4 regions of the Aminobacter sp. P4_D5 genome follow, and region 2 is predicted to be linked to each of the others. Evidence: riboswitches for the same ligand, from Rfam matches in the RefSeq annotation. Region 2 holds a riboswitch; each other region holds the start of a gene.
The links. A riboswitch is a leader RNA that binds a small molecule or an ion and turns the genes downstream of it on or off. The one in region 2 is predicted to bind cobalamin.
Positions count from the first base shown of each region.

Region 1: linked by a shared signal. The riboswitch ahead of AC1DWF_RS25575 (TonB-dependent receptor domain-containing protein) and the one ahead of AC1DWF_RS16700 (ribonucleoside-diphosphate reductase subunit alpha) in region 2 are both predicted to bind cobalamin.
Region 3: linked by a shared signal. The riboswitch ahead of AC1DWF_RS21555 (ABC transporter ATP-binding protein) and the one ahead of AC1DWF_RS16700 (ribonucleoside-diphosphate reductase subunit alpha) in region 2 are both predicted to bind cobalamin.
Region 4: linked by a shared signal. The riboswitch ahead of AC1DWF_RS06525 (CbtB domain-containing protein) and the one ahead of AC1DWF_RS16700 (ribonucleoside-diphosphate reductase subunit alpha) in region 2 are both predicted to bind cobalamin.

Region 1 is NZ_JBFUIP010000166.1:6,173-12,019, forward strand. It holds gene AC1DWF_RS25565 (ATP-binding cassette domain-containing protein) at 1-632, shown strand, start outside; partial or broken gene AC1DWF_RS25570 (transposase) at 1,246-1,456, shown strand; cobalamin riboswitch at 1,654-1,856, shown strand; gene AC1DWF_RS25575 (TonB-dependent receptor domain-containing protein) at 2,025-3,884, shown strand; gene AC1DWF_RS25580 (ABC transporter substrate-binding protein) at 3,895-4,770, shown strand; gene AC1DWF_RS25585 (FecCD family ABC transporter permease) at 4,767-5,768, shown strand; partial or broken gene AC1DWF_RS25590 (ABC transporter ATP-binding protein) at 5,768-5,847, shown strand, end outside.
Region 2 is NZ_JBFUIP010000071.1:10,542-15,593, reverse strand. It holds gene AC1DWF_RS16705 (ribonucleotide-diphosphate reductase subunit beta) at 1-144, opposite strand, end outside; gene AC1DWF_RS16700 (ribonucleoside-diphosphate reductase subunit alpha) at 344-3,232, opposite strand; cobalamin riboswitch at 3,342-3,555, opposite strand; gene AC1DWF_RS16695 (hypothetical protein) at 4,043-4,618, shown strand; gene AC1DWF_RS16690 (LuxR C-terminal-related transcriptional regulator) at 4,808-5,052, shown strand, end outside.
Region 3 is NZ_JBFUIP010000115.1:12,844-17,498, forward strand. It holds gene AC1DWF_RS21550 (MFS transporter) at 1-1,012, shown strand, start outside; cobalamin riboswitch at 1,045-1,256, shown strand; gene AC1DWF_RS21555 (ABC transporter ATP-binding protein) at 1,369-2,184, shown strand; gene AC1DWF_RS21560 (ABC transporter substrate-binding protein) at 2,212-3,159, shown strand; gene AC1DWF_RS21565 (FecCD family ABC transporter permease) at 3,162-4,220, shown strand; partial or broken gene AC1DWF_RS21570 (anthranilate synthase component I) at 4,463-4,655, shown strand, end outside.
Region 4 is NZ_JBFUIP010000018.1:13,808-21,566, reverse strand. It holds gene AC1DWF_RS06555 (tyrosine phosphatase family protein) at 1-228, opposite strand, end outside; gene cobD (threonine-phosphate decarboxylase CobD) at 225-1,280, opposite strand; gene cbiB (adenosylcobinamide-phosphate synthase CbiB) at 1,279-2,244, shown strand; gene cobO (cob(I)yrinic acid a,c-diamide adenosyltransferase) at 2,257-2,874, opposite strand; gene cobU (bifunctional adenosylcobinamide kinase/adenosylcobinamide-phosphate guanylyltransferase) at 2,876-3,385, opposite strand; gene AC1DWF_RS06530 (CbtA family protein) at 3,378-4,142, opposite strand; gene AC1DWF_RS06525 (CbtB domain-containing protein) at 4,159-4,335, opposite strand; cobalamin riboswitch at 4,372-4,568, opposite strand; gene AC1DWF_RS06520 (gamma-glutamylcyclotransferase) at 4,636-5,325, opposite strand; gene AC1DWF_RS06515 (acetyltransferase domain-containing protein) at 5,447-6,445, shown strand; gene AC1DWF_RS06510 (methyltransferase family protein) at 6,442-6,921, shown strand; gene AC1DWF_RS06505 (MerR family transcriptional regulator) at 6,929-7,315, opposite strand; gene mgtE (magnesium transporter) at 7,477-7,759, opposite strand, start outside.

The DNA.
Region 1 (5,847 bases), on a different contig from region 2:
TGCGCCTCATCAACGTAACCGCCGGCACCATCACGTTCGATGGCAAGGACATAACGAATTTCGATGAAGCCGCCATGCGGCCGCTCAGGCGGCGCATGCAAATGATTTTCCAGGACCCCATGTCCTCCCTTAATCCGCGGCATACCATTCGCAGGATTTTGACAGGCCCCCTCCTCCTGCACGGTCTCGCGCCGAACGCCAAGGATGCCCTCCGGCAAGCAGCGCGTATCGTTGAACGTGTCGGCCTTCCTTCTTCAGCGCTCGAGAGGAACCCGCACGAACTATCGGGTGGACAGCGTCAGCGGGTCGGCATCGCGCGCGCGGTGGTGATGCAGCCGGATTTCGTGCTTGCCGATGAAGTCGTATCGGGCCTGGACGTGTCGACGCAGGCGCAGGTGCTCGCCCTAATCGCCGAGCTCAGTCGCGAAATGGGCCTCGCGGTTGCCTTCATCAGCCACGACCTGTCCGTCATTCGCGCCATTTGCGATCGGGTAATAGTCCTGGAGGGAGGCAGGGTCGCGGAGGAAGGCCCATGCAGTCGCGTTTTCGAGGCACCACATTCCGACTACACACGGTCATTGCTCGACGCCATTCCATTGCCCGAACCGACGCCTGGTTGGCTGGATACATAGGCCGGCGGACGAAGTCGATCTTTTGTCGCCTTTGGGAAAGGGCCAGCACGTTTCAGATCACCACGGTCGAGTACGAGTACCGCCTCCGTTAAGGCTTCGCGCGGCGTGGAGGGTTTCATAAGACTCAGCATGCCGTCGAGAAAGGGCAGTTGCAACGGCTGAGTGGAGGCGCAGAGAGCGCCTGATCCGAGGCCAATTGTGCGGCAAGAATTTCGAACTGTTCGGTGAACGTTATGCCGCTGAAACCCGAGGCTCTTTGCTGCCCCCCTTCGAAAACTCTTTGATCTCCGTGCGAGTCGCAATGACCGAGCACAGTGGTTAGGGATACTCGCCGGGAAGTTGGGTGGGTCGGGCAACGTCGCTATTCGAGCACGGGCTTTGGTACGTTTGGCACGAGCCCGCAACCGTAAAATTCCTATTAGATTTCATGTGAAATGCCTGATAGGCATCTATAAAAAAATTAACAGAGATGCGTAACCATCTGATTTTGCTATTTCTTCTACCGCGCCATCCGACCAATCCGCACCACGCCCAGCCATCGTGACTACGAGCGCCTGCGGACGCAGTCATGCAATTTTGGAGCTAGAAAACTGATGGGGCGTGGGGCAGCCGCATCTCGACGCGCTCGGTCCACGATCCGGTCATGGCGATGGGCATGAGCAGTATTTCCGAGAGCCAGGTCACGTGGCTGTGCGAAGAGACCACGACAAGGTCAGGCCTTCCTGGCCCGGCCAATCGAAGGCGACTGGCCGTATCTGTGGATCTACGCCACTTATCTGAACGTGCGTCGCGGCGGGCGCGTCGCATCGGTCGCTGTCATAATTCTCCGCAAATACAGAATACTATACCTGCAGCATGAAGGCCCATGCCTGGCAAATAATACAGAAAACAAGTCCCAGTTAGGCAGCAATAACTGGATTAGACCCGAATTTGACGCCTTTCAATTTGCCTACGACAAATGAGATGCACTCGCTGCAAGAATTCCGATACCCCTCCAATTGACAACTTCGGCGCGCTGGCTATTTTCCGACTCGGAATTGGTTCCGCCGAGAGGTGGATGAAAAGGGAACACGGTGAGGCCACTGGCCGAATCCGCGACTGCCCCCGCAACTGTAACCGTTGAGCCTTCTCCAACATGCCACTGAGCGCACGTTATGCGGTCGGGAAGGCGGAGAAAGGCTGAGACACGGAAGTCAGGAGACCTGCCCGTTCCAGTCACCCATGCTTTGTCCACGGGGTGCGGACAGGCGCGGTCGCTCGTGGCGGTGACATTGAAAAGTGTTGCCGCATGCGGAGGGCCGCAGGGTGAATTGCATCCCTGCACCTGCCTGCCTGCGGTTTGGAGAAACTGGCGCGCCCTAACCGCGCCACCCGAACCATTTGGGGGCAAAATTGCAGAGACTACTTATTGCCGCCGGCGCACTGTCGCTGGCACTTCCCGGTCACACCTACGCGCAAGAGCTGCCTTCATCAGGGCCGACCCTGCTCGATAGGCTGGTGATCACCACGCCTCTTCGCCGCGCAAGTTCGCTTGTGCGGGCTACCTCCTCCGTCACGGTCATCGATGAAGACGAGATCAAGGGATCGGCTGCGCCCGATCTGCCCTCGCTCCTCAAGCGCTATCCCGGCGTTTCGATCATCGGTTATGGCGGCCAAGGCTCCGCAACAAATGTCTATCTTCGGGGCATGTCCTCGGGGCAGACACTCGTGCTCGTCAATGGCGTGCGTACGGCCTCAGCCACCAGCGGAATAAGCTCGATCTTCAACATCCCGCTCTCCGCGATCGAGCGTATCGAAATCGCGAAGGGTCCGCATTCGGCCCAATACGGCGCAGATGCCATTGGCGGCGTGATCAACATCATCACCAGGCAGGGCGGCAAGTGCGACGACGGACGCGATCGCTGCGGATCGATTACAACGGGGGTAACATATCCCTGGGGAGCACATGTATCCGGCAACGTGCGTGGCCAGACGGCAGGCGGCGTTGAATACGCTGTGGGCGGCAGCCTTCTCGGCACCCAAGGCTATGACTTCACGACCCCTTTGGCATGGGGTCATGAACCCGATGATGACGGCTTCCTGCAGGGCTCGCTAAATTTCTCTGTCGCCAAATCCTACGACTGGGGGCGGCTCTACGCAGATGGCCTCTTTGCCCGTGGCCGGACGGAGTATGACAATTCGTTTCCGTCGTTCAACGAGGTCGACACCGATACCTTCGCCGGAAAGATCGGCGCCACGTTGAAGCATTCGGACAGCTGGAATTCGACTGTCGAGGTTTCCAGCGGCCTAGACCGTTCGACCAACTTCCGTGATGGTGTTGTTGGCAACAGCGAGTTTGACACGCAGCGCTTCGGAATCTTCGCATCGACGGAGAAATCCTTCGAGTTTGGGGACGCAACGCATGTCGTTGCTGGCGGTGCTGAAGCCTATCGCGAAAGCGTGGACTCGACCGTCGACTTCGGTGTCGACTCCCGCAATCTGGTCGCGGTCTTCGGGCAGTATTCGGTCGAGTATGGCGCACTCACCATCGATAGCGGCCTGCGCTATGATCACAATGAACAGTTCGGCGATGCGACGACTTACAATCTCGGTGCCAGCTGGGAAATCGTTCCGGATCTCATCGCGCGAGCGTCCTACGGCACAGGCTTCCGTGCCCCGACCTTCAACGACCTCTATTACCCGGGCTACTCGAATCCAAACCTCAAGCCGGAAAAGTCTCGTTCCTACGAGATCGGCCTGAACTGGCGGCCGACGGTCGACACGACGGTTGACGTAGCCCTCTACCAGACCTGGCTCACCGACGCGATCGCGTCCAATCCCCCAACGTACCTCCCCTTCAACGTCGCCAGAGCCAAGGTTTCGGGCGTAGAGGCTTCGGTGTCTCACCAATTCAGCGACAGTTGGAGCGGCAAGGCTACGATCGATTATCGCGAGCCAAAGAACCAAGACAACGGGCTCTACATTCCCTACCGCGACCGGTTCAAGGCCACGGCGGAGATCGGCTACCGGGCAACCGAGCAGCTCAACCTCACGGCCAAGCTGCTTTACGCCTCCCCGCGCTATGCCAATGCCGCAAACACGGTCAAGCTGCCGGATTATGTCACCGTGGACTTCACGGCCGACTATGCCTTTGATGACAGATCGAGCCTGAAATTTTCGGTCGAGAACCTATTCGATGAGCAGTATTCAACCGTCACCGACTATCGAGCGCCAGGACGGACCATCAACCTCAGCTTCACGCGCCAGTTTTGAGATGATGCGGATGTCTCCCTGCTGCCTTTCAAGAGCAAGCCTTCATCAATGGCTGTGCTCATTCGCTGGCGCGCTCGTTCTGGCGGCCTTTGCACCTGCGGCAGAAGCAGCCGACGGCCCCAGCCGCGTGGTTTCGATGAACGTGTGCACCGATCAGCTGGCCATGCTGATTGCAGACAAGGAACAGCTGCACTCGGTCTCCTACATGGCAAGCGATCCCAGCACCTCCGTTCTTTTCGATAAGGCGGCTGGGATTGCCGTCAATCATGGTCTCGCGGAGGAGGTCTTCCTGATGCAGCCCGACCTCGTGCTGGCAGGCACCTACACCACGAGAACGACGGTGGAACTGCTTCGGCGCCTGGGCATCCGGGTCGAGGAATTCGCTCCCGACAGTTCGATCGCCGACATCCGTGCGAACATCCTTCGAATGGGTAAGGTCCTCGCCAGGGAGGACCGGGCAGCCGAACTTGTCGGCGAACTCGACAAGGGCATCGCCCAGCTCGAGAAGGAACCACCCTCAGGCAAGACGGTAGCCACCTACTATGCCAATAGCTACACGTCAGGCGCCGGCACGCTGGTAGACGAGGTCGTCAAGCTTTCGGGCCTGGCCAACCTCGCGAACAAGCTCGGCCTGTCTGGAAGCTCTCGGTTGCCGCTGGAAATGCTCGTCCTCGCCCAGCCTGACCTGATCGCCGACGGAAACACGTCCTACGGGGCTCCTGCGCTTGCGCAAGAGAACTTTGTCCACCCGGCCTATCGCGCCATCGCTGCCTCAGGAAGATCGGTCACCGTACCCTCCGGCTACACGATCTGTGGTGCTCCCTTCACGCTTGAAGCGGCTCGGATCCTCCAAGCTGCGGCCAGCAACATCAGGGGAAATCCATGAGAGCCCCAATGCCCTACTATGCGGTACTTGCGGCCTTGGCGCTGGTTACTGCCTGCCTGTTTCTGCTGTCGCTGACCGTGGGCCCGGCAGCGATAGCGTTTTCCGACAGCCTCGCCGCATTGTTCTCCCCAAAGGCGGATGCGATCGCCCTGGTCATGCAGGAAATCCGCCTGCCCCGCGCTCTGCTTGGCCTGATGGTCGGAGCTACCCTTGGCCTATCGGGTGCCGCGCTCCAGGGATACCTGCGCAATCCGCTGGCTGAACCCGGGCTGATCGGCGTGAGTGCATCGGCATCGCTTGGTGCCGTGGTCGCCATCTACTCCGGGCTCACATCAGTGTTTGCCTTGGCACTTCCGCTTTCAGCGCTCGCTGCGGCGGCCGTCGCAGTCGTGGTCGTCCAGGCTTTGGCAGGTCTTCGCGGCAGCACGCTGACCATCATTCTGGCAGGTGTCGCCGTATCGAGTTTCGCAGGCGCGATGACGTCTCTAGCGCTCAATCTCTCGCCGAACCCATTTGCCGCCCTCGAGATCATGTTCTGGATGCTGGGCTCCCTGACCGACCGGTCGATGACCCACGTCTGGCTTGCGTTGCCATTCATGCTCATCGGCTGGCTGCTGCTTGCGGCGTTGGGGCAGGCACTCGATGCGCTGACCCTCGGCAACGATACCGCTGCCACCATGGGGGTCGATCTTCGTCGGGTCCAGTTTCTGGCCGTGTTAGGAACAGCGGCATCGGTAGGTGCCGCGACCGCTGTGTCCGGTGCGATCGGCTTCGTCGGGCTAATCGTGCCCCACCTGTTGCGCCCCCTCGTCGGATCGCGTCCTTCCCGGCTTCTTCCGGCAAGCGCGCTTGGCGGTGCTGCCATGCTGCTGGCGGCCGATATCCTGGTGCGCATCATCGCGCCCGGCAAGGACCTCAAGCTCGGAGTCCTCACTGCCATCGTCGGCGCGCCGTTCTTCCTATGGCTGGTCTGGCGCACGAGAAGGAAGCTCGCCTGATGCTGCTCGATGTCCATAGCCTCAAGGTCTCGCTTGGAACCCGCCCGGTCATCGATGGGATCTCCTTCAATGTCGCCGA
Region 2 (5,052 bases):
ACGGGCATTGGTCATGCGCTTGTCGTCGACGCGGACGCGACCGCCGCCACGTTCGATGACACCGAGACCGGTGGCATCGGCAAGCGGAACGTCTGCAAGTGGCGGGACGATGGGTGTAAATTTCGGTTCGGACCAGTCGAGCATTTTTTGTTTTCCTTGATTTGTTCTGCGCCCTCGACGCTGTCCCTCACCTGCCTGCCGGCATCCTCTCCCCGTTTAGTAACGGGGAGAGGATGGCTGGCCGCGAGGTTGCCGCTTCCTCCTTCTCCCCGTCACTAAACGGGGAGAAGGTCCCGGCAGAGGGATGAGGGTCAGCGCCTGCGTTGACGGCTTTCGCTGATGTCTACTGGCAGGCTTCGCATTCGGGATCGTCGATGGCGCAGGCTTTGCCCCATGCCGCGTCGGCGTTAACGATGATCGGCGCCGACGCGGCAACGGCTACAGCGGAGACGGAATTGAGCTTGCCGTCGGTGCCCTTCAGCGTCGACTTCTCGACATGCGAGGCCGAGCGCGAACGCAGGTAATAGGTCGTCTTCAGGCCCTTGCTCCACGCAAGGCGATAGAGCGCGTCGAGCTTCTTGCCGCTCGGATTGGCAATGTAGAGGTTGAGCGACTGGGCCTGATCGATCCATTTCTGCCGTCGCGACGCGGCCTCAATCAGCCAGGCGCTGTCGATCTCGAAAGCGGTGGCGTATAGCGCCTTGAGCTCGTCGGGGATGCGGTCGATCTGACCGACCGAGCCGTCGAAATATTTGAGGTCGGAGACCATGACCTCGTCCCACAGCCCCCTCGCCTTCAAATCATGGACAAGGGCCGCGTTGACCACGGTGAAGTCGCCCGACATGTTCGATTTGACGAACAGGTTCTGGTAGGCTGGCTCGATTGACTGTGCCACGCCGCAGATGTTGGAGATCGTGGCCGTCGGCGCGATCGCCATGGTGTTGGAATTGCGCATCCCGGTCTTCTGGACGCGCTTGCGCAGGCTGTCCCAGTCGAGCGTCGAGGACGCATCCATCTCCACGCCAGGGCGAGCCTCTTCGAGCAGCCGGATGGAATCGATCGGCAAGATACCCTTCGACCACAGCGAACCGTCGAAGCTAGGATAGCGCCCGCGTTCGGCGGCGAGGTCGCAGGACGCCGAAATCGCGTTGTAGGAGATCGCCTCCATGCTGGCGTCGGCAAAGGCCACCGCCGCGTCGGAAGCGTAGGGGATCTTCATCGCCTGCAACGCATCCTGGAAACCCATCAGACCGAGCCCGACCGGACGGTGTTGCAGGTTCGAGCGCCTGGCTTCGGGAATGGTGTAGAAATTGATGTCGATGACGTTGTCGAGCATGCGCATCGCCGTCTTCACCGTGCGGGCAAGCCGGTCGAGGTCGAGCCCCTCGGCTGCGACGTGATTGGCAAGATTGACCGAACCGAGATTGCAGACGGCAACCTCGTCCTTCGACGTGTTGAGCGTGATTTCGGTGCACAGGTTCGACGAATGCACAACACCGACATGGCCCTGCGGCGAGCGGATGTTGCAGGGATCCTTGAACGTGATCCAGGGATGCCCTGTTTCGAACAGCATGGTCAGCATCTTGCGCCACAGGTCGAGCGCCCGGACCTTGCGGAACACCTTGATGGCGCCCGTGGAGGCTGTCGCCTCGTAGCCTTCGTAGGCTGCCTTGAAGGCCTTACCGTAGAGATCGTGCAGATCGGGCGTCTCGTCAGGAGAAAACAGCGTCCACTCGCCGTCGGCCTCGACGCGCTCCATGAACAAGTCCGGCACCCAATTTGCGGTGTTCATGTCGTGGGTGCGGCGACGGTCGTCGCCGGTGTTCTTCCTGAGGTCGAGGAACTCCTCGATGTCGATATGCCAGGTCTCGAGATAGGCGCAGACCGCGCCCTTGCGCTTTCCGCCCTGATTGACGGCGATCGCGGTGTCGTTGGCCACCTTCAAGAACGGCACCACGCCCTGGCTCTCGCCATTGGTGCCCTTTATGTGGGCGCCAAGCCCACGCACCGGGGTCCAGTCGTTACCGAGGCCGCCCGAATATTTGGCGAGCAGCGCATTGTCTTTCACCGCCTTGAAGATGCCGTCGAGATCGTCGGCGACGGTGGTGAGGAAGCAGGAAGACAGCTGCGGCCGCAGCGTGCCGGAATTGAACAACGTCGGCGTCGAGGCCATGAAGTCGAAGGACGACAACAGATCGTAGATTTCGATTGCACGGGCCTCACGATCGATCTCGCGTGCCGCAAGCCCCATGGCGACACGCATGAAAAAGGCTTGAGGAAGCTCGAAACGCTTGCCAGTGGCGTGCAGGAAATAGCGGTCATAGAGTGTCTGCAGCCCGAGATACTGGAATTGCAGGTCACGCTCCGGCTTCAGTGCCGCGCCCAGGCGGACGAGATCGAAGCGGCCAAGTTCGGGATCGATCAGCTCGACCGCGATGCCGGTGGCGATAAAGTCGGCGAAATAGGAGGCATAGCGTTCTGCCATTTCGCCTTGCGTCGCCTGCTCGGACCTGCCGGCGACGAGGCTCAGTGCCTCACGCCGGAGGCGGTCCATCAGCAGCCGGGCGCTGACGAAGGCGTAGTTCGGCTCGGTCTCGACAAGCGTTCGCGCAGCCAGAATCGGCGCCAGCGAAAGCTCGTCGACCGTGATGCCGTCATAAAGATTGCGCTTGGTCTCAGCCAGGATGGTATCCGAAGAGACTGCCTCAAGCCCGTCGCACGCCTCGTCGACGATACGGGCCAGGCGTGTCTCGTCCAGCGGCAACAAGCTGCCGTCATCGGCCTTGACCTGGAGCGTCGGTGCGGCGACCTCGACACATGCCGTTTTGGTGGCAGCCCGTTCGCGCGCCCGCTCCTCGCGGTAGAGCACATAAGCGCGGGCGACCTTGTGATGCTCGGAGCGCATCAACGCCAGCTCGACCTGGTCTTGGATTTCCTCGATGTGGAAGGTGCGGCCGGCGTCTGCCCGTCGCGTGAGCGCGGCAAACACCTGCCCGGCCAGCTCGCCGACGACGTCGTGGACGCGGCGCGAACCGGCCGCCACCGGGCCCTCGGTGGCGAGAAACGCCTTGGTCAGCGCGACCGTGATCTTGGTCGCATCGAACGGTGTCACCGAGCCGTTGCGCCGAATGACCCGGTAGCCAGGTTCGGACGCGGTCTCGAAACCACCCTGGCTGAAAGCTGACTGAATCCTGTCGGTCCCGGTAGTTTGAAGTGTAGTGGTCGCCAACATCATCTTCCCCGATGGTTTGGGGCGAAGGCCTTCAGCGGACGCATGCTGAATCTCGGCCGGCGCAAGCCGGCAGAACGCAAGCGCACCACCGGGACACCCCGCCCGTGGACGTTCAAAATCTATCGCGGCAGGTCTCCTGGCTCGCAGGTCATTGCCGCTGTCTGGCCTTCCCAGCGCTCCATGGCGCCAGTGGCGTTACTCGACAGCAACTCACTGCTTACAGTTGCGGGGGCAGCACCGGCATTGCGAACTCGCTCACCGGCTTCCCTCTTAGCTTCCAAGCCTAAAACAGACTCAGAAGAACCACGACGCCTATATCTAGTATGGATGACGACGCCATTGTCAATTAATGGAGAGAGGAAATTTCAAACCTCTGAAGGCCTCCTCGAATTGTGTAGTGACCGGAGCCACTCGCTAGATCGTTTGAGTGGGGATCTTGAAACCTTGCACGATCAGGGCACGAACAAGCAAACCACCATCGAAGCGATTGCGCTGGCGATAATCAACCCCAGCGACCTGCTGATGCTAGCTGTGGGCGCGAACCCGCGAATCTCGCGTAGGTCACGACGCATAGGCGAAACTGCCGCCACTGGACGACATTGAATGGGTAAATTTTCAGACGCGCTCAGTATCCCGCGCTGCAGACGGCCGATACCAGAGCAAAAAAGTCAGAGTATTGGACATGCGATGGGCGGTCTCGCCCATTCACCTGTACTCATCCGAATGCGGGTATTGAAATGCTCAAAGGGACAGTGAATCCTGCTGGCATTGGGAAGCGCAACTTTGTGGATTCAGCTCGGGACGCAGGGCATGATCGCAACCGACTTCGAAGGCCGGCTCCGACAAGTACTTCCGGACCAATGGGAGACGATAGCGCCACTGGCAGATCAGATCAGAGAAGCTTTCGTCTCCGAGGGGTTCGACGTACCGGATATACCGAACTCAAATTTCGAGACGTTCCAGACAGGGACGGACAGCCCCATTCCGAAACAGCGCACGCACTGGCGCAACATCGTCTATAGTTGGAGTACGCTGTACAAGGCGATCCCAAACATGGTTCTGGCAGGTTCTGCCGTCACGGCCTCTCCATACCTGATCCCAGTTGCAGCTTTGGTCATTTACAACGAGGCGAATAGCCAGGCGCAGAAAACAGTCACCATCGACCAAGGGATAGTAGTGCATGCCCTGTTTGAAGCAGGCCGCCCCTGCACGGCCGAAGAGATTTTGAAGGCTATCGATAATCTCCCTTACAAGCCGCCGACTCCCATAACCGAGCCGAGTATCGAGAAAGTCATAGACGAACTTCTTGCGATGAAGGCCGTGAGCATGCGTGACGGCAAAGTCAGGCTGATCGAGAAAGTCGTAGTGAAGAAGCGACTCGGTTAATCTTCGTCATCGCGAAACATCGGCCATTCCATGACAGGCGCGCCCAGTGACGTTCGAAACTGACGCAATCTACGTAAAGATCACTGACCATCCCTGGGTTGAAATTAACCTTTTGTTAACATCCGCATTGCGCCTGCCTGAGCCGATCAGTATGTTAGAGATTGGGCATGTAGGGGTGGGCGTTGGTTTATGCGTAAGACACGTATCGCTCTGATTTGTGGGCAATCGATTCTACGGGACGGTATGTACTTTGTATTGTCGTCTAAGGATGAATACTCAGTCGTGGCGCAGGCGGCAAACGCTACGGACGCTTTGGAAGTTGTGAAACGGGATAACCCGGACCTCATTGTCGTTGATCTTGGCGATCACGACGGGGACTTTGACACAATCGCATCGATAGCCACTAGAAGTCACGCCAAGGTTGTAGTGTTTAG
Region 3 (4,655 bases), on a different contig from region 2:
CATCGGCGCACCGATCATCGCCATCGGTACGGCAAGGCTGCCGCGCAAACCGGTGCTGATCGGGCTTGCAATGCTGTTCGTGCTCGGCAATCTGCTTTGCGCCATCGCCCCCACCTACTGGACGTTGATGGCCGCCCGCGTCATCACCGCCTTCGGCCACGGCGCCTTTTTCGGCATCGGCTCGGTGGTGGCGGCGAGCCTTGTGCCCAGGAACCAGCGTGCCAGCGCCATCGCGTTGATGTTTGCCGGCCTGACGCTCGCCAACATTCTGGGCGTTCCCGGCGGCACCGCACTTGGTGAGGCCTATGGCTGGCGCATGACCTTCTACGCTGTCGTTGTCATCGGGTTGATCTCGGTCGCAGCGATTGCCTTTCTGGTACCGGCAGGTGTCGCACCTCCCGGCAAGGGCGGGATCGCGGGCGAGGTCAAGGTGCTGGGCAAGCTCCAGGTGTGGCTGGCGATGATCATCTCCGCACTCGCCTCGGGCAGCCTGTTTGCRGTCTTCACCTACATCAAGCCGATCCTCACCGACGTCACCGGCGTATCGGTGGATTCGGTGACCTGGATCCTGCTTTTGTTCGGCGGCGGCATGACCATCGGCAACATCATCGGCGGCAAGCTCGCCGACTGGAAGCTGATGCCGACGGCCCTTGGAGCGCTGATCGTCATGGCGGCGATCCATGTCGCCTTCGCTGCCTGGAGCACGAGCGCGCCACTGGCGATCCTGCTTGTCTTCATGTGGGGCGTCATCACCTTCGTCATCGTGCCGCCGATGCAGATGCGCGTCGTCGAGACCGCCTCGGAAGCGCCGAACCTTGCCGCGACGCTCAACCAAGGCGCGTTCAATGCCGGCAACGCCGCCGGTGCCTGGATTGGCGGTGCCGCCATTTCCTGGGGCGTGAGCTACGCCGACCTGCCGCTTGTCGGTGCGGCGATCGCGCTTTGCGCCTTCGGCGTGGCGCTATTGTCCTTCACACTCGACAAGCGTGACGCAATCGAGCAAGCCGCATGACGCTTTATCGATTGTCAGCACTTCGCCGCTGCTGTAGCCACGGCGGTGATGGTTCCTGATGCCTGACTCGGGCAACGGGATTAAATGGGAACACGGTGAGACGTCGCTCGACGCGAAACCGTGGCTGCCCCCGCAACTGTGAGCGGATAGCAATTCGGAGACATGCCACTGGCCGCGAGGCCGGGAAGGTTCCGAGGCGCGATCACCCGCGAGCCAGGAGACCTGCCATCATCTGTGCAATTCAAACCGGCCGGGGTGTGCCGTGGAGATGATGATGATGGCGATTGCCTATTCGATAGGTTTCGGTTCGCTGATCGGATCGTTCCGCCTGCTCCGTGCTTTCACGGAGAAAAGGCATGCTCGACCGTGTTCATGCGGCTAGCCGTCTCGTCGGCGACACTCCAGCTGAGCTTGAAATCGATGCCGTATGCTGGGGACCTCGTCCCTCGCACCAGATCCTTGCACCCGTAAGCATCCGCGTCGCACCCGGCGAGTTGCTGGCAATCGTCGGGCCGAATGGTGCTGGCAAATCGAGCCTGCTGCGCTGCCTCTATCGCTATCATCGCCCGAGCGGCGGAACTGTCAGGCTCGACGGCACCGACATATGGAAGATTAAGCCGCGCGATTGCGCCCGCCGCATCGCAACCGTCCTGCAGGAACCGGCTTCCGACTTCGGCCTGACGGTGGCCGAGATCGCCGAGCTTGGCCTGACACCGCATGCGACAGGCATGCGGACCGGCGACGATGATTATGCGCAGGTTGAGGCAGCACTGGCGCTCTTCGGCCTGACCAAGCTTGCCGCGCGCGATTTCGGCTCGTTGTCGGGCGGCGAAAAGCAGCGCGTGATGATTGCGCGTGCGCTGGTGCAGCGGCCCGACCTTCTGATCCTCGACGAGCCGACCAACCATCTCGACATCCGCCACCAGCTCGAAGTGCTCGAACTACTGCGCACGCTCGGCTGCACGGTCATTGTGTCGCTGCACGACCTCGCCCTTGCCTCGGCGCATGCCGACCGCGTGCTGGTGATGGATGGCGGCCAGGCCGTTGCCGCGGGCAGCCCCACCGACATCCTGACGCCCGAACGCATCCGCGAGAGCTTTTCGGTCGGAACCACGCTCGACAGCCATCCCGTCACCGGGCGGCCCCGCTTTTCCTTCCATCTCGAACGCTGAACCCAACAAACCACTCAAGGAGCCACCATGCGCCGACTTCCCCTTATCGCCGCGGCACTTTTCGCCGGCTGTGCCGCAGCCGCCGCAAGCAGCTTCCCGGTCACCGTCAAGACCTGCAACCGTGACCTGACCTTCGAGGCAGCCCCCAAGCGTGCCGTCTCGCATGACGTCAACCTGACCGAGATGATGCTGGTGCTCGGCCTTGCCGACAACATGGCGGGCTATTCCGGCATTTCGGGCTGGAAGACGCTGGATGAGAACGTGCGCAAGGGCGTTGGAGAGTTACCCGAACTCGCGCCGAAATATGTCACCAAGGAAGTGTTGCTCGGCGCCGAAGCCGACCTGTTCTTCGCCGGCTGGAACTACGGCATGAAGGTCGGCGGCGACGTCACCCCCGACACGCTTTCCCCCTTCAAGATCCCGGTCTACGAGCTGACCGAAAGCTGCATCTTCATCATGAAGAAAGACAAGTCTTCGCTGCGGGACATGTACACCGACCTGCTCAATCTCGGCGCCATCTTCGGCGTGCGCGAGAAGGCCGAAGCGCTGGTGGCCGGCTATGAGAAGGAGCTCGCCGACTTCCAGGCGACGCTGCCCAAGCTCGACAAGCCGGTGAACGTGTTCCTCTACGACTCCGGCGAGCAAAAGCCGTTCACTGCCGGCCGCTATGCGATGCCGACGGCCATCATCGAGGCCGCCGGCGGCACCAATATCGTCGACGACGTCGAAGCGAGCTGGACCGAGATCGGCTGGGAGCCGGTGATCGAACGTAATCCCGACGTCATCGTCATCGTCAATTACGGCGAGGTCACCGCCGATCAGAAGATCGCCTTCCTGCGCTCGAACCCGGCGTTCAAGGACATTGCAGCGGTCAAGAACAACCGCTTTGTCGTGCTCGAATACATCGAAGCAACGCCTGGGCCGCGCAACATCGCCGCGATCAAGCGCCTCGCCGAAGCCTTCAGGGCCAACTGAGCATGTCGCACCGCCATCTCGTCACCGGGCAGCGCCACGCCCTGATCCACGCCATGCCGGCCCTGGTCGCCGGGCTGGCGGTGCTACTGCTCTTCACCATGGTCGTTGCCGTCGGCGTCGGCGCGGTGGCGATACCGCTCGAAACGGTATGGGGAATCATTGCCAGCAAGCTCGTGCCGGGCAGCGTCGAGGTGGCCTGGTCGAGCGGCCGCGAGAACATCGTCTGGGACGTGCGCGCACCGCGCGCCATCCTCGGTGCCGCCGTAGGCGCCTCGCTGGCAATTGTCGGTGCTGCCTTGCAGTCGGTGACGCGCAACCCGCTCGCCGATCCGCATCTGCTCGGCGTCTCCTCCGGTGCCGCCTTTGGCGCGATCCTGGCGCTGTTGCATGCCGGCATGGTCTTCGGTGCGATCACCGTGCCGCTGTTTGCCTTCATCGGCGCGCTCGCCGCCACCTTCATGGTGCTGGCGGTGGCCAATCTGGCCCGCGTCCAGTCGGCCGGCCAGCTGATCCTGGCCGGTGTCGCCGTCAGCTTCATCATCTCGGCTGCCGGCAACATGTTGATCTTCATCGGCGATGCACGGGCTGCTCATGTCGCGATCTTCTGGATGCTCGGCGGCCTTGGTCTCGCCGAATGGACGCAACTCCCCTACCCCTTGATCGCGCTCGCCGCCGGCGGCGCCTATCTGCTGACCCAGACCCGCAAGCTCAACGCCATGACGCTCGGCGACGAGAGCGCAACAGCACTCGGCATCCCGGCGCGGCGGTTCCGCCTCGTCGTCTTCATCGTCTGCGCGCTGCTGACCGGCTGCGCGGTCGCCTATTCCGGCGTGATCGCCTTTGTCGGGCTGATGATCCCGCATGTCGTGCGCTTCATCGTCGGCGGCGACTATCGCCGCGTGCTGCCACTTTCGGCACTGGTCGGCGCTATTTTCCTCGTCGTCATCGACATGGCGGCGCGCACCGTAATGCCGCCGCAAGACATGCCCTTGGGCATCCTGACCGGGCTGATCGGCGGCGTCGCTTTTGTCGTGCTGATGCGGCGGCGCGTGGCTAGTTGAAGGGTACTTAGGAATGCGAAGCAACACGGCTCAAATCCAGTTGCGCCACCTCTTTTTAGCCGCTATGGATTCGCCATGAACACGACTTCGCTCCACAACAATTGGTGGCGGGCCAGCTGACAGCGGCCTCTTGAAGCGCGTGCGCGTGAAAATTGTGATGGCCGCAACGGGAATTCCGGGCGGCCATTTGCTTTTTTTAAACCACGCTCCGGAACCTCCCACGGCAAGAGATGGAGACGGGAATGACGTTGGAATTGCTTGAAAGCGGTGCCGAGCGCTATGTGACCTCAGGTGGTGTTGCCATCACCCGGCAACGCCACGAAACCGCTTATGCCGGGGCGATCGAGACCTATCTCGACGGGCTGAACAGCCGCCGTGGCGCCGTGTTTTCCTCCAACTACGAATATCCCGGCCGCTACACGCGCTGGGACACCG
Region 4 (7,759 bases), on a different contig from region 2:
CCAGCGGCCCGCAAAATCCAGGATACGGCGCACATGCGCCTCGCCAGGCAGCGTCATGCCGTCCTGCTCGGCCGAGATGTCGTGCATGTTCATCAAAAGGTGGTTTTCGGCGCGGATCGCCTCCGGGCGCGTCATCTCCGTGCCTGCCGACAGCAGCGAGATCAGCCGTTCAGCACCAATGCGCGCAACCGTCTCGTCGACCTTCGATAGCGGGCAGACATAGATCATCCAACCGCACTCTTCATTTCATGCCGGTCCTGCGCCCAATCGCCAAGCGCCACATCGAGCCGCCGCCATTCCAGTTCCGTGCCCGGCAAGCCACAGCGCAATTGTGTCGGGCGGTCGAAAAAGCTGCGCACCAAGATACCTTCACGGCCAAGCGCATGGAACAGGCTCGAAGCGTCTTCGATATCGACATGGCGAAACAGCGAGGTGCCGCCGGTCACGATCACGCCGGCGCGAGCGAAAGCCTGATCGAGACGGTGCGCGGCCTTGGTCAATATCGTCCGCATCTCGCGGTGCCAGTCGGAATCAGCCAGCGCCTTGGCCCCATATTCCAGCGCCGGCACGGCCACCGACCAAGGGCCGAGTTCTTCTTCGAGCCGCCCTGCGATGAACGGATTTGAGATGGCAAAACCCAGCCTGATGCCCGCAAGCCCGAAAAACTTGCCGAACGAGCGCAGCACGACGATACCGCCCAGATCGACATCGCCGGCCATGCTTTGTGCTTGCGGACCAACGTCCATGAAGGCCTCGTCGACGACCAGAAGTCCGCCCTTGGCGCGCAGCTTTTCGGCAAGCGCCAGCAGGTCCGCGCGGGAAACAACGCGCCCATCGGGATTGTTCGGATTGACCACCACAGCAAGGTCGGCCTCGGCCAGACGCTCGAACTCGCGCACCTCGGCCACCTCGTGCCCGGCGATTGCAGCAGCGCGTGCATGCTCCTGATAGGTCGGCCCGAGCACGAGAGCCCGGCCGGGCCGCACCAGCGAGGCGATGCGCGGCAAAAGGATCTGGGTGCCCGGTGCAGGCACCACATTGGCCGCCGTCGGCGCGCCGTAGGCGGTTGCGGCGATGGCTGCTAGGTCGCGCGCACGGCCTGGCTCGGGCAGACGCGACAAGGCTGTGGCAGGCAGCTCAAAAAGCGGATAGGAGTGCGGGTTGATCCCGGTCGACAAGTCGACGAACGGCTCGGGCGCTCCAGGAAACAGCGCCCTCGCCCGCTCCAGGCTGCCGCCGTGGTCAATCGTCCCAGTCCTTCGTCCATCAAGAAGCGTCATGTTCGTTCCGCTTGCCTTCCTGTCGCTTCTGTTCGAACTCGGTCTCGGTTACCCGGACCGGCTGGTGCGTGCCATCGGCCATCCGGTGATCTGGATCGGCAAGCTGATATCCTTTCTCGACACCAGCCTCAACCGCGCCACCGATACCGACGCCAGGCGCCGTATTTTGGGCGTCGTTGCCCTCGTCGTCATCGTTGCCCTGCCGGCCGCGCTTGCATTTGCCGTCGAGCACCTGTGTGGGCTTGTCCCCTTCGGCATTCTTCTCACCGCAGTCGCAGCTTCGAGCCTGGTTGCCCAGCGCAGCCTCGGCAGCCATGTGAAGGCGGTAGCCGATGCGCTCGACAGCGGCGGAATCGTTGCCGGCCGCAAGGCGGTATCGCAGATCGTCGGCCGCGACCCTGACAGCCTCGACGAAGCTGGCGTCAGCCGCGCGGCCATCGAAAGCCTGGCCGAGAATTTCTCCGACGGCATCACCGCCCCCGCCTTCTGGCTCGCTGTCTTCGGCTTTGCCGGCGGTGCCGCCTACAAGGCCGCCAACACCGCCGATTCGATGATCGGCCACCGCACCAAGCGCCACGAAGCATTCGGCTGGGCGGCCGCGCGTTTCGACGACCTGATCAACCTGCCGGCATCGCGGCTGACCGCGCTGCTTATCGTTCTTGCCGCCTTCCTCGTTCCAGGCACCGACCCTTGCCGCGCATGGAAAGCGGTGTTCCGCGACGCCAGAAAACACCGCTCGCCCAATGCCGGCTGGCCTGAGGCGGCAATGGCCGGTGCGCTGGGTCTCGCCCTCGCAGGCCCGCGCACTTACGGAGGGGTCATGGTCGACGACGCCTTCATGGGCGACGGCGGCCGGCGCGAAGCCAATGCCCAGGATATCCGTGCCGCACTCCGACTTTACTGGACGGCCGACGCGCTGATGGTCGGCGCAATGGGATTGATCGCCGTCATCTTCTGGCTTTAGGCCGCAGATCCCTTAGAACTCGATGCCTTTCTGTGCCTTAACCCCAGCCGCAAAATGGTGCTTGGTCGCGCCCATCTCGGTGACGAGATCGGCGGCTTCGACCAGTGCAGGCTTGGCATTGCGGCCGGTGACGACGACATGCAGGCCTTCGCGCCGGCCCTTGAGCGCAGCCACGACGGCGTCGAGATCGAGATAGTCGTAGCGCAACGCGATGTTAAGCTCATCGAGGACCACAAGCGCGATGCTGGGATCGGCCATCAACTCCTGAGCCTTGGCCCAGGCGGCTTCAGCGGCGGCGATATCGCGCTTGATGTCCTGTGTTTCCCAGGTAAAGCCTTCGCCCATGGTGTGCCAGACGACGCGGTCGCCAAATGTGGCAAATGCATCCTGCTCGCCCGAATGCCACGCGCCCTTGATGAATTGCACGACGCCAACACGATGGCCGTAGCCGAGCATGCGCAGCGCAAGCCCAAAGGCCGCGGTCGACTTGCCCTTGCCGGGACCGGTATTGACGATCAGCAGACCCTTTTCCACAATGGTCTTTTCCGCCACCTCGGCGTCCTGAACCGCCTTGCGCTTGGCCATCTTGGCGCGATGGCGCTCGGCTTCGGTCTCGTTGATTTCCTTCATCTCATTTCACCTTTATCGGCAGGCCAGCGACCATGAACAGCACCTCGTCGGCACCGGCTGCCACCATTTGATTGAGCCTGCCGGCTGCATCGCGGAAGCGGCGGGCAAGCGCGTTGTCGGGCACGATGCCGAGCCCGACCTCGTTGGCAACGACGAACCATGGGCCGCGCGGCCGCGACAGCACCTCGGCGAGCCGGGCACTTTCCGCTTCCACGTCATGATCGGCCAGCATGTGATTGGTCAGCCACAGCGTCAGGCAATCGATGAGTACCGGTTCGCCATCGGCGACACTGTCGAGCGTTGCTATCAAATCAAGCGGCGCATCCATTGTTCGCCAGCCTTCGCCGCGCCTGGAGCGGTGGATATCGATGCGCTCGCGCATCTCGTCGTCATAGGCCTGCGCGGTGGCGATGTAACTCCATGGCGCAGGGAATGCGGTGATCAGCCGCTCGGCGTGCGCACTCTTTCCAGAGCGCGCACCGCCTAGCAAAAATGTCAGCTTCTTAGGCAAAGCTGCCGCGCAATGCGCCCTGCGTACCCATGAAACGCTGCCGCACAGCCCCCGCGACAGCTCCGAGCACCACCCAGAAAACCAGGTTGGTGATGGTCACGGCGACGACGAAGCTGTGGTGCAGGTCGGCCGGTATCGGCGAATCATGGCTTTCTGGCTGCGGCGCACCGATGATGTGCGGAGCAACGATCAGCGCGACGCCGAGGATGGCGAGCGGCAGCGACTGCTTGAAAGCGATCAGTGCCAAGCCGGCAGCGGTTGCCACCACCGTCATAGTCCACCAGATCTGGCGCGCGCCAAGGTCGGCCGCCGGCATGGCGGGCAACTCAGGTGGCAGCCCTAGGCCCGGCGCGAGTGTGAAGACAGCAAAGCCGGCAAAGCCCCAGAACACGCCCTGGCGCCAGTTGGCGATGCCGCCGGCAAATTCGGAAACCGCGACCAGGATCAGCGCGAATGCGACGCCGCTGACGATATTGGCCAGTGCCGAATAGGCGAAACGCTCAAAGCCGTCGGCGGGTGCCCAGGCTTCAGCTTCCTCTTCAGTGGGAGCCATGGCTTGCGCCGCAGGTGCTGACGTGGTCGCTTCAGTGCCAGCGGCTGGGGCCGCGGCATGCTCATGGCCGCCGCCGGCATTTTCGTAAGTTTCGGCCTTGAGGATCAGCGGAACGGTTGCATAGGTTTGGAGCGCGGCAAGGATCACGCCGGCCAATAGGCCGCTGATCGCCGCGATGAACACGACGTTGCGAAATACAGACATGGTTGGGGTGCCTTCGTTAGTGGCAGGGGAAAGCCATCGAGTGGCGATAGTCGTGGGCAGCGTTGTGCACCACGTCCATATGCGAGAACCCGAGGAAGCCAACAACGAAAAGGCCAAGCAGCGCCGCAAGCGCGAGCTGCATTGTGCGCGACTGCGAGGAAACGTCGGCGCCGATTGCAGAAACAGTAGTCATCTTAAAGTCCTTTCGCCCTCCACCCGAGGGCCTCGAGAAGTGTCCCTGTCGCCGGCAGGTCTCCTGGCTTGCGGATCGACACCCTTCCCCGCCTTCCCGAAGCAAGCTTCAGTGGCATTTGGGGAGAGCTAACCGCATACAGTTGCGGGGGCAGCCACGGCTTCGGACCTTCAAAAGGCCCTTACCGCATTCCCTCTTGATTCCGTAACGGAACCGACGACGCCACGACTATAGAAACAAATGCCTTGGGCGGCAAACCAAATTCCGACGCCGGGCGGTGCGAATGCGGCGTTTTGGCGATCAGCTCCGGGCCGCGATTCGTTCGGCCACCAGATGCTGCAGCCGCCACAGATGCCGGTCGTGGATGGCGCGCTGCTCGAGGTTCTTCACCACATTGTAGAGATAGTCCGCCGCCGAGCCCCAATGGCCGCAGGTTGTGGCCAGCCGTTCGACAACCTCGTCCTCGCCAAGTGCGCCGGCATAGGCCCGGCCGCCGCGATTGACGACGAAAGCAAGGGCGGTCAGCGGGCCGTCGTCGGTGACAAGGTTCAGCCAGCGCGGCTTGTAGGTCGAGGGCTTCAGCGTCATCTCGCGGCGGTAGAGCTTGTCGAGCTGTTCGCGCCTGTCGCCGTCCATGAGCCTGAGCGCCACGCCCTTGCACTGGCCGCCGCGATCCATGCCCATCATCAGTCCGGGCTGCTCTTTCGTTGCCCGCCAGCGGTTCATGCTGACGCAAAACGAACGATGCCAGCCGCGCGCCAGCGCCACCTTCTCTTCGGTGTGTTCGACCTCGGGCTTCCAGATCAGCGAACCATAGGCAAACAGCCATAGCGGGCCATTGCCGGGATGCTCGGCGAGCGTTTCATCGATCATCGCCTCATAGTCGGCGTCGTCGAGGTGCACTGCATCGGGGTCCGGGCCGGCATCGGCCACGTCGCGATAGCATCGCGCCACCAGCTCTTCGGTCAGCGACATCATGCGTCCGGTCATTTGCGCCACTTCAATTCTTAACCTTGTGCATGACTGGCCACACTGCTCTCTACCGCCCCGCTTCAACCATGATAGTGCTGCAGGGGCGCTGCAACACCTGAAAACGCCGAAGCGAATGGCCATGACGATGCATCCGAGCACTGAACAAGTTCAAGCCCCCTCGCGGCGCGTGTCGGTCATCGACATCGCCCGTGGCACAGCCCTCGTCGCCATGGCGATCTACCACTTCGCCTGGGACCTCGAATTCTTCGGTTACGCCGATCCGGGCATGACCGCCTATGGCAACTGGAAGCTCTTCGCCCGCTGCATCGCCTCAAGCTTCCTGTTTCTCGTTGGCGTCAGCCTTGTGCTGGCGCATGCCAAGGGCATTCGCTGGCCTGGCTACTTCAGGCGGTTGGCCATGGTGTCGGCGGCGGCATTGGCAATCACGGTCGCGACCTGGTTCGCCATGCCCGACAAGTTCATCTTCTTCGGCATCCTGCACCAGATAGCACTGGCCAGCGTACTCGGCCTCGCCTTCCTGCGCCTGCCGGCCCTGCTGACGCTGGTCATCGCCGCCCTGGTCATCGCAGCGCCCAATTATCTGCGCTCTGACGCCTTCAACCACCCGGCGCTTTTGTGGATCGGCCTGTCCACCTTCAATCCGCGTTCCAACGATTTTGTGCCGCTGTTTCCATGGTTTGGCGCCGTATTGACCGGCATTGGTGTTGCCGGTCTCGCGCTCAAGGCCGGTCTTTTCGAAAGGCTGGCGCGCCTTCAACCCGGCGCCTGGTCACGGCCGCTCAGCTTCTTCGGCCGCCACAGCCTGGCTTTCTACCTCATCCACCAACCGGTGATGATTTCGCTGGTCTGGGCCTTTGCCCAGATATTCCCCGCCCCGGTCGAAACGCGCGAAATTACCTTCCTCAAATCTTGCCAGCGCTCGTGCGAGCAAAGCCGCGACACGGATTTCTGCTCGCGCTACTGTGTGTGCATGCTCGACGAGTTGCAAAGGGATGATTCGTTCGTCCGCCTCTATGCCGCCGACCAGAGCCCGGAGCTTAAAGACCGTGTCGGGCAAACCGCGGCCATGTGCTCGACCAACACCGACAACCAGACGATACCAGGAGGAGCGCAATGACCGATCTCAAAGCCGCCGCCCCCAGCAGGGTTCCATGGCCGCCGATCGTCTACCTCCTGGCTATCGCGGTGGCTGTAGCCCTCGGACTGCTCTACCCCTTGCCTTGGCTCACCGAGCCGCTGTCGGACCTGCTCTACGCGGCCGGCTGGTTGGCTGTGGCCGGCGTGGTTGCGATCTATTACTCAGCCATGCAGACGCTGAAGCGCGCCAAGACCACGATCCGTCCCGACAGGCCGTCGGAGCATCTGGTCACCTCGGGCGCTTTTTCCTTCACCCGCAACCCGATCTACTTCGCCAACACGCTCTTGATGATCGCCATCGGCCTGATCACGGCCAGTGTCTGGTTCATCGTCCTTGCGGTGATCGCGGCCTTCGGCACGCAGAAGCTCGCCATTGTGCCAGAGGAAAAGCACCTGCAAGCCCGCTTCGGCAAGAAATACATCGATTACAAAAAGAAGGTCCGGCGCTGGATCTGATCAGCGCTCAGGTGTTGACGCCGAGTTCGACCAGCCGTTCGACACAGGATTCTTCGGCCTGATCGAGTTCGGCCAGCGTCTCCTCGAGGTCGCGGCGCTTCTGGCGCAGATCCTCACGCTTTTCTTCGATGCGCTTGATCATCAGCTTGAGTTGACCGACCTCGCCGGGGGGGGCGCGATACATCTGGATGATCTCGCGAATCTCGTTGATCGAGAATCCAAGCCGCTTGCCGCGCATGATCTGGCGAATGAGCTGCCGGTCAGACGGGCGGAACAGGCGAGTGCGGCCACGGCGGACAGGCTGCACCAGCCCCTCATCCTCATAAAAACGCAGCGTCCGCGTCGAAATGTCGAATTCGCGGGTCAATTCGGTGATCGAGTAATATTCCCGCATCGTCTCTCCACCCAGCCAGCGTCGCCGCGCCGCTTTCAAATCATGCCGCGCTAGCCGAGGCGATCATGCCATGCGACAGTATACGCCGCGCAGCCAAAAGGACCCTTTTTGGTCCTCAAGGAGTCTCGCACGCGACTTACGTAAAAGTCAATTGAACAACCTTACCTCGCAGCAGCGCCAAGATGCAGCCACCAGGTGGCAAGGCTGAGGAAGGCAAGGAAGCCGATGACGTCGGTGATCATGGTCGTGAAGATCGAGGACGAGATCGCCGGGTCCGCGCCAAATTTGTCGAGCAACAGCGGGATCAGGATGCCACCGAGTGCCGCAGCCAGCATGTTGAGCACCATGGCGGCGGCGATGACGAAGCCCAGATCCGGGTTGTGAAACCATAGGCCTGCGACCAGGCCGAGGATGGTTGCGATGATTGCGCCATTGAGCAGGCCC